DNA from 2 places in the Cellulomonas sp. P2_F12 genome. Region 2 is predicted to be linked to the other one. Evidence: predicted binding sites of a transcription regulator. Region 2 holds the regulator's gene; the other holds the start of a gene.

Region 1 (4,476 bases), on a different contig from region 2:
ACAGGTGCACCAGGCCGTCGGGCTCCGTGTACGCGAGGGCGACCGAGCCGGGGGTGTGACCGACCAGCGTGATGACCTCGAGGGTGCACGAGCCGACGTGCACGGTGTCGCCGTCGTGCAGGCGCTGCGTGATCGCGATGTCCGTCGCCGCGGTGATCGCGTCGGCGTCGTCGGCCCCCGCTGCCGCACGGGCGCCGGTCACCGCGACCACGGAGGCGAGGGCGCGGTGGTGGTCGGGGTGCCGGTGGGTCGTGAGCACGAGGTCGAGGCGGCCGGTGCCCTCGTTGACGAGCGCCAGCAGTCGGTCCGGGTCGGCCGCGGCATCGACCAGGAGCTGGGAGCCGTCGGCGACGCACGTCAGCAGGTAGGCGTTGTTGTCCATGGGGCCGACGGACGCCTGCCGGATCTCGAGCTCGCGGACGCCGGCGGTCATCGGCCGGCCCGCTCGAGCGCGAGGTCGTGGCTGTGCACGGCGCGGACGAGGGCCAGGTGGGACAGCGCCTGCGGCAGGTTGCCTGCCATCCGGTGGCCGACCGGGTCGTACTGCTCGGCCAGCAGCCCGACGTCGTTGGCCAGGCCGACGAGGATGTCGAGCACCTCGGTCGAGCCGTCCACGTCGCCGCCGCGCGCGAGGGCGTCGGCGAGCCAGAACGAGCAGGCCAGGAAGGCGTGCTCGTCGCCGGGCACGCCGTCGTCCGTCTTCTCCGTGCGGTAGCGCCGCAGCAGCCCGGGGGCGATCTCGAGCTCGTCGCGGATCACGCCCAGGGTGGACACGATCCGCGGGTCGTCGGGCGGCAGGAAGTCGACCTGCGCCATCTGCAGCAGGGCGGCATCCGTGTGGGTGGCGCCGTACGACTGCACGAACGTCCCGCGCTCCTCGTTCCACGCGTGCGCCAGGACGTCGGCGTGGATGGCGTCCCGCTCGGCGCGCCACTGGTCCACGGGGCCGTCGAGCCCGTGCCGCTCGACGGCTCGGACGGCGCGGTCGACGGCGGCCCACGCCATCACCTTCGAGTGCGTGAAGTGCTGCGGGTCGCCGCGGACCTCCCAGATCCCGCGGTCGGGTTCCCGCCAGCGGGTGAGCAGGTGGTCGATCAGGTGCCGCTGGAGGGACCAGGAGTCGTCGGTCTCGGCGAGCCCCGCGTCCCGGGCCATCTCGAGCGCGCACATCACCTCGCCGAGGACGTCGTTCTGGACCTGGCCGACGGCGGCGTTGCCCACGCGGACGGGCGTCGACCCGGCGTAGCCGGACAGGTGGTCGAGCTCCCGCTCGGGAAGGTCGCGGCCGCCGTCCACGCGGTACATGATCTGCAGGTCCGCGGCGTTGCCGGCGACGGCGCGCAGCAGCCAGTCGCGCCACCCGGTCGCCTCGTCCCGGTACCCGTGCTCGAGCAGTGCCTCGAGCGTCATCGCGGCGTCGCGCAGCCAGCAGAACCGGTAGTCCCAGTTGCGCGCGCCGCCGAAGTCCTCCGGCAGCGACGTCGTCACCGCGGCCACGATGCCACCGGAGTCGGCGTCGGTGAGCAGGCGCAGCACGAGGAGCGAGCGCACCACGGCCTCGCGGTAGGACCCCTCGTAGGCGCACCGGCGCGCCCACAGCCCCCACTCGATGCGGGTGCTGTCCAGCCGGTCCTCGATGGTGAGGCGTGGCGGGACCGGGTCCCAGGACCGCGTCCAGGTCAGCGCGAGCTCGACCGACTCGCCGGCGCGCAGCGTGAACCGGTCCGCGTGCCGTCGGCCGTCCGGGACCGGCAGCCGGTCACCCCTCAGCAACAGCGAGTCGGGTCCGGCGATCGCCCGGATGGCGTCGACGCCCGCCGAGTCCGTCAGGCGATAGACCCACGGCTCGACCTTGCCGTACCCGAACCTGACCACCCACTCGTGGTCGACCTCGACCGTGCCGCTGGTGCACTCGAGCCGGCGCACGATGTCCGACCTGCCGTCGCTCAGCGGCATCGTCTCCTGCGCCACCGCGGTGCCGGTCGGAGCCACGTACGTCGTCTGCAGGACGAAGGAGTCGTCGAGGTACTGGCGCGTCACCGAGGTGGCCTCACGGACCGTGAGCAGCCACCGCCCGTTGTCGGGCGTCCCCAGGAGCCGGGCGAACGACGCCGCGGAGTCGAACTGCGGGAGGCACATCCAGTCGATCGAGCCGCGACGCGAGACGAGCGCCGCGGTCTGCCCGTCGCCCAGGACGGCGTAGTCCTCGATGGGCACGAGCGGGGGGTCGACGACGTCGTCGGGGCGGTCCACGAGCCGAGCATGGCCCGGCTCCGAGCAAGTGGCACGTCGGCCCGCTGTGCGTTCGCTCACGTCGAACAGATGTGCGATTGTCGGTGGCGGCACGTAGACTCCCCGCCGTGAACGAACGACTGGTGGTGCAGGGCGCCCGCGAGCACAACCTTCGGAACGTCGACCTCGATCTCCCGCGCGACAAGCTCATCGTGTTCACCGGTCTGTCCGGGTCGGGGAAGTCGTCGCTGGCGTTCGACACCATCTTCGCGGAGGGGCAGCGCAGGTACGTCGAGTCGCTGTCCGCGTACGCGCGCCAGTTCCTCGGGCAGATGGACAAGCCCGACGTCGACTTCATCGAGGGTCTCTCGCCCGCGGTGTCGATCGACCAGAAGTCGACCAACCGCAACCCGCGCTCGACGGTCGGCACCATCACCGAGGTCTACGACTACCTGCGCCTGCTGTACGCGCGCGCCGGGACGCAGTACTGCCCGATCTGCGGCGAGCGCGTCACGGCGCAGACCCCGCAGCAGATCGTCGACCGCCTGCTGGAGCTGCCGGAGGGCACGCGGTACCAGGTGCTCGCGCCGGTCGTGCGCGGCCGCAAGGGCGAGTACGCGGACCTGTTCAAGGAGCTCCAGGCCAAGGGCTTCGCCCGCGCCCGGGTGGACGGTGAGGTCGTGCAGCTGACCGAGCCGCCCGCGCTCGAGAAGAAGCTCAAGCACGACATCGAGGTCGTCATCGACCGCCTGGTCGCCCGCGAGGGCGTGCAGCGCCGGCTCACCGACTCGGTCGAGACGGCCCTCGGCCTGGCCGGCGGGCTCCTGGTCGTCGAGCTGGTGGACGCGGACATCGACGACCTGAACCGCGAGCGGCGGTTCTCCGAGCACCGTGCGTGTCCGAACGACCACGTGCTCACGCTCGACGAGATCGAGCCGCGGACGTTCTCCTTCAACGCGCCCTACGGCGCCTGCCCGGAGTGCACCGGCATCGGCTCCCGCCTCGAGGTGGACCCCGACCTGGTGGTCCCGGACGAGGACCTCTCGCTCGACGACGGCGCGGTCGCCCCGTGGTCGCAGATCTCCAGCGAGTACTTCGCCCGCGTGCTGAGCGCGCTGGCCGCGGACATGGGCTTCTCGACGTCCGTGCCGTGGCGGGCGCTGCCGCAGCGAGCCAAGGACGCGGTGCTGCACGGCCAGAACCACGAGGTGAAGGTCCGGTACAAGAACCGCTGGGGTCGCGAGCGGCAGTACTCGACCGGGTTCGAGGGCGTGATCACGTTCCTCGAGCGTCGGCACAACGAGACGGACTCGGACTGGAGCAAGGAGAAGTACGAGGCCTTCATGCGCGAGGTCCCGTGCCCGGTCTGCGAGGGCGCCCGGCTCAAGCCGGAGGTCCTGGCCGTGAAGGTCGGCGGCAAGTCGATCGCGGAGGTCTGCAACCTGCCCATCCGCGAGGCACGCGGGTTCCTCGACGGGCTCGAGCTGGGCGAGCGCGAGCGGGCCATCGCCGCGCAGGTGCTCAAGGAGATCCAGGCGCGGCTCGGGTTCCTGCTCGACGTCGGTCTCGACTACCTCTCCCTGACCCGCCCGGCCGCGACGCTGTCCGGCGGCGAGGCGCAGCGCATCCGGCTGGCCACGCAGATCGGCTCCGGCCTGGTCGGCGTGCTCTACGTGCTGGACGAGCCGAGCATCGGCCTGCACCAGCGCGACAACCGGCGACTGATCGACACGCTGACCCGCCTGCGGGACCTCGGCAACACGCTCATCGTCGTCGAGCACGACGAGGACACCATCCGCACCGCGGACTGGATCGTCGACATCGGCCCGGGCGCCGGCGAGCACGGCGGCCGCGTGGTCCACTCGGGCGACCTGGCGGGCCTGCTGTCCTCGGCCGAGTCGGTCACGGGCGCCTACCTCTCCGGGCGCCGGACCATCCCGATGCCCAACGAGCGCCGGCCCACCGACAAGCAGCGGCAGCTGACGGTCGTCGGCGCGCGCGAGCACAACCTGCAGGGGATCGACGTGTCGTTCCCGCTCGGCGTGCTCACCGCGGTGACGGGTGTCTCCGGCTCCGGCAAGTCGACGCTGGTCAACGCGATCCTCTACACGGTCCTGGCCAACGAGCTGAACGGTGCCCGGCAGGTCGCCGGCCGGCACAAGCGCGTGACCGGCCTGGAGCACCTCGACAAGGTCGTGCACGTCGACCAGGGGCCGATCGGCCGCACGCCCCGGTCCAACCCCG
Region 2 (4,476 bases):
TGTCGCGGAAGCCGCGGGTCAGCGCGCGGGGCGCCTGGTCGCCGACGAGGTCGACCGACCACAGGTGGCCGGTGTACTCGTCGGTGGCGAGGTCGGGCCGGACGACCGACACGATCGCGCGGCTGCCGTCCGGCAGGACGGCAGGGGCGCCGGGGACGTGGAGGAGCTCGAGGTCAGCAGGAAGCACCGGACGAACCTACGTGCTGCCACCGACAGAAATCGAACCGACGGATCGAACTGACCCGGTCGCCTTCAGCTGGTCCGTGCGTCCTGGGAGTCCTCGGAGTCCACGGATCCGTCGGCGAGCTCGCCGTCGTCGGCGCCCTCGCGCTCGGCACGAAGGACCGTGATCGCGGCCTCGAAGTCCTCCAGCGAGTCGAACGCCTGATAGACGCTGGCGAACCGCAGGTAGGCGACCTCGTCGAGCTCGCGCAGCGGTCCGAGGATCGCCGTCCCGATCTCGTAGGCGTCGATCTCGGCCGAGCCGGCGCTGCGCAGCGTCTCCTCGACCTTCTGCGCGAGCAGCGCGAGGTCGTCCTCGCTGACGGGACGCCCCTGGCACGCCTTGCGCACACCGCCGGCGATCTTCTCGCGGCTGAACGGCTCGGTGGCGCCGGAGCGCTTGACGACGGAGAGGCTCGCGGTCTCGACGGTGGTGAAGCGGCGGTTGCAGTGCGGGCACTGGCGTCGCCGCCGGATGGTCGACCCGTCGTCCGAGGTCCGCGAGTCGATGACCCGCGAGTCCGGGTGACGGCAGAACGGACAGTGCACCGTGATCCCCTTCGAGCTGGCGCGCCGGGGTCGGACGTCGACCGGCGGCGGTGGCGTCGTGGACGCCCCCGTGACGCTAGGCCACGCTCTGCGGCGGTGCAAGGTCGTCGGCGGCGACACGCACCGCGATCCTCGCACGCACTCCCGGTGGCGGCGGGCACGTCCCGCTCAGCCAGGAACGCACGAGGGCGGCCATCCATGGATGACCGCCCTCGCGGGGACGCCCCCGTCCCTGGTCACGGGCCGACTCGCCTCGGCGCCGCGCTGTACAGCGGGTCCGTGCCGGAGCTCGCGCCCCGTCGTCCCGCACCTCGGGCAAGCCCCCCAGCTCGCCTAGTGAGGTAAGGCTAACCTAGCCGAGCGATCGGGACCCAGCAACCACGCGCGCGGATCTCGCCGGCACGGCAGGCGTCCCAGGCACCAGTGCTCAACCGGCAGGAACCACGATCACCTGGCCGGCCATCAGGCCGGCGTCCGGAAGCTCGTTCAGGCGCACGAGGTCGAACACGACGTCGCGCACGTCGTCCGACGGGCCCGCCACCGTCTCGGCGATCTGCCAGAGCGTCTCCCCCGGCGCGACCGTGTGCCGGACGACCTCCTGCGCGCCGACCGGTCCGTCGGCGGCCGCCCGGCCGCCGATGAGCGTCACGACCGCGACGAGGAGCACGGCGAGGACCCACAGGACGGCCCGGCCGCGTGCAGTCAGCCGGAGGTGCGCCGCGGACCGGCCGGCATCGGCAGTGCGGGCGCTCGGGGCGCCCGCCGTGCTGCGGGTGCTGCGGGTGCTCGACGTCGCGATCCTCGGCATCGCGGGTCCCATCACCATCGCGCTCATCGCGTCTCTCGTTCCTGCTCGGCCCGGGGGTCCCGGGGTACCGCTGATCGTCGAACGCCTGTTCGTCGAACGTCTGTACGATGTCTACCAGCATCCACCGACACTGTCGAGACACGATCGAACAGATGTTTGATCTTCCGTCCCGACATCCCTAGGCTGGCGATGCAGCACAAGCGGACCACGAGCCACTGACACGACCGCCGGGCAGCCCCCGTCGCCGCAGGTCAGGGCACGCGGGACGCCGGCTGGAGCAGGCGGAGAAGGCCGCGAGGCGGCCGCCGGACGGAGGAGGAGCGCAGTGACGGACTCACGGGACACGTCCCAGCCCGAGAAGGACCTGGCGACGATCCACGCGCTGCCCGACGGCGCGCCGGGCCCGGACGGCCTCACGGCCCGCCAGCGGCTCGTGCTCGACACGATCCGGACGTCGGTGGAGTCCCGCGGCTACCCGCCGAGCATGCGCGAGATCGGGGAGGCCGTCGGCCTGACCAGCCCGTCGAGCGTGAAGCACCAGCTCACGGCACTCGAGCGCAAGGGGTACCTGCGCCGCGACCCCAACCGCCCGCGCGCCATCGAGGTCGTGCACGCGGACGACTCGCGGGGCGTCGGCACGTGGACCGCGCCGGACGGCAGCCGGTCCAGCTTCCCCGACACGGGCGACGGCGAGCGCATGCCGGCACCGTCCTACGTCCCGGTCGTCGGCCGGATCGCGGCGGGCGGCCCCATCCTCGCGGAGCAGGTCGTCGAGGACGTGTTCCCGCTGCCCCGCCAGCTGGTCGGGGACGGAGACCTGTTCCTGCTCAAGGTCAGCGGCGACTCGATGATCGACGCGGCGATCTGCGACGGCGACTGGGTCGTGGTCCGCCGTCAGCCGGTGGCGGAGAACGGCGAGATCGTCGCGGCGATGATCGACGGCGAGGCCACGGTCAAGACCCTCAAGCGCATCGACGGCCACGTCTGGCTGATGCCGCACAACCCGGCGTACTCGCCGATCCCGGGCGACGAGTCCACGGTGCTCGGCCGCGTCGTCAGCGTGCTGCGCAGCCTCTGACGTCCCGCCGGCGCCGGACCACGGTCCGGCGCCGGCGGCTCAGAACCCGAACCGCCGCGCCACCGCGCGCACCGCGTCGGCGGAGGTCCGCAGCCCCGCCAGCTCGTCGTCCGACAGCGGCACCGGCAGCTGCTTGCCCACGCCGTGCGCACCGATGATCGTCGGCACGGACAGGCAGACGTCGCTGATCCCGTAGTAGTCGTCGAGCAGCGACGACACGGGCAGCACCCGCCCCTCGTCCTTGAGCACGGCCTCGATGATCCGCGAGCCGGCCAGGGCGACCGCGTAGTTGGTCGCACCCTTGCCCTCGATGATCCGGTACGCCGAGCCGACCACCTCGTTGGCGATCTCCTCGCGGACCTCGGGGGTGAATGCGAGGCTCCCGTCCGGGCCCGACCACTCGAGCAGCGGGACCGACCCGATGGTCGCCGAGCCCCACAGGGGCCGCTCCGTGTCGCCGTGCTCCCCCGCGATGTACGCGTGCACGTTCTGCACGGCCACGCCGGTGTACTGCGAGATGAGGTAGCGCAGTCGGGACGAGTCCAGGACCGTGCCCGAGCCGAACAGCTGCGTGCTCGGCAGGCCGGAGATCTGCAGGGCGGCGTAGGTGACGACGTCGACCGGGTTGGTCACCATCACGTACACCGCGTCCGGCGCGACCTCCACCAGCGACGGGAGCACGGCGCGGACCAGGCCGATCGTCGCCTCGGCCAGCTCGAGCCGCGACTGCCCGGGCTTCTGCTTGGCACCCGCCGTGAACATCACGATGTCGGCGTCGGCGCACACGGCGATGTCGTCGGACCCCACCACCTCGGCCATCGGCATGAACTGGATGCCGTGCCCGAGGTCGAGCGCCTCGGCCTGGACCTTCGCCGCGTTGATGTCGTAGAGGGCGACCGAGCGGGCGGCGCCCCGCATGAGCGCCGCGTACGCCATCGTCGACCCGACGGCACCTGCCCCCACGATCGCGAGCTTCGAGGTCCGACGGGGCGTGCGGAACGGGGTCAGGCCCACGTCCTCCATGTCCAGGCTCTCGGTCATCCCTCGAGGTTATCCGGAGGTCGCGAGCCGACGCAGGGCCGAGACTGCGACGGCACGGTCGGTGGTCCGCCAGAACGCAGGCAGCGACCGCGTGAGGAAGCTGCCGTAGCCGGCGGTCGCGAGCCGCGGGTCGAGGACGGCGACGACCCCGCGGTCCTCGCTGGTCCGGATCAGCCGGCCGGCACCCTGGGCCAGCAGCAGCGCGGCGTGGGTCGCCGACACGGCGAGGAAGCCGTTGCCGCCCGCCGCCTCGATCGCGTCGGACCGGGCCGAGCTCACGGGGTCGTCGGGCCGCGGGAACGGGATGCGGTCGATGATGACCAGCCGGCACGTCGCACCGGGCACGTCGACGCCCTGCCACAGCGACAGGGTGCCGAACAGGCACGTGGGCTCGTCGGCGATGAACTGCGACACGAGCGTGGGCAGCTGGTCGTCGCCCTGCACGAGGATCGGGACGTCGAGGCGCTCGCGCATGGCGGCCGCGGCGGCGTTCGCGGCGCGTCGCGAGGAGAACAGGCCGAGCGTCCGGCCGCCGGCCGCGGTCACCAGCTCGGCGATCTCGTCCAGCTGCGCCTCCGTGGCCGGCTCGCGGCCGGGCTTCGGCAGGTGCCGCGCCAGGTAGAGGATCCCCTGCTTCGGGTAGTCGAACGGGCTGCCGACGTCGAGCCCGTGCCACGGCGCGCCCTTCGGCGGCGCGGCCGGCCCACCATCCAGGGACGTGGGGCCGACGGGCTCGGCGTCGGGACGCACCTCGAGGCCGACCGCGCGCGCGATCGGG

What was found. The regulator LexA, encoded in region 2, represses DNA repair genes until DNA is damaged. The targets are predictions, from matches to a motif close to TCGAACANNTGTTCGA.
Region 1: a site for LexA is predicted at 2,315-2,330, ahead of uvrA (excinuclease ABC subunit UvrA). Genes of this name have one in related genera too.

What each region holds. Positions count from the first base shown of each region.
Region 1 is NZ_JBFUEV010000001.1:158,664-163,139, forward strand. It holds gene AC1DWH_RS00750 (MBL fold metallo-hydrolase) at 1-433, opposite strand, end outside; gene AC1DWH_RS00755 (glycoside hydrolase family 15 protein) at 430-2,253, opposite strand; gene uvrA (excinuclease ABC subunit UvrA) at 2,361-4,476, shown strand, end outside.
Region 2 is NZ_JBFUEV010000003.1:434,079-438,554, reverse strand. It holds gene AC1DWH_RS10155 (S9 family peptidase) at 1-187, opposite strand, end outside; gene nrdR (transcriptional regulator NrdR) at 253-771, opposite strand; gene AC1DWH_RS10145 (LysM peptidoglycan-binding domain-containing protein) at 1,199-1,606, opposite strand; gene lexA (transcriptional repressor LexA) at 1,905-2,657, shown strand; gene AC1DWH_RS10135 (L-lactate dehydrogenase) at 2,697-3,698, opposite strand; gene AC1DWH_RS10130 (ATP-dependent DNA helicase) at 3,708-4,476, opposite strand, start outside.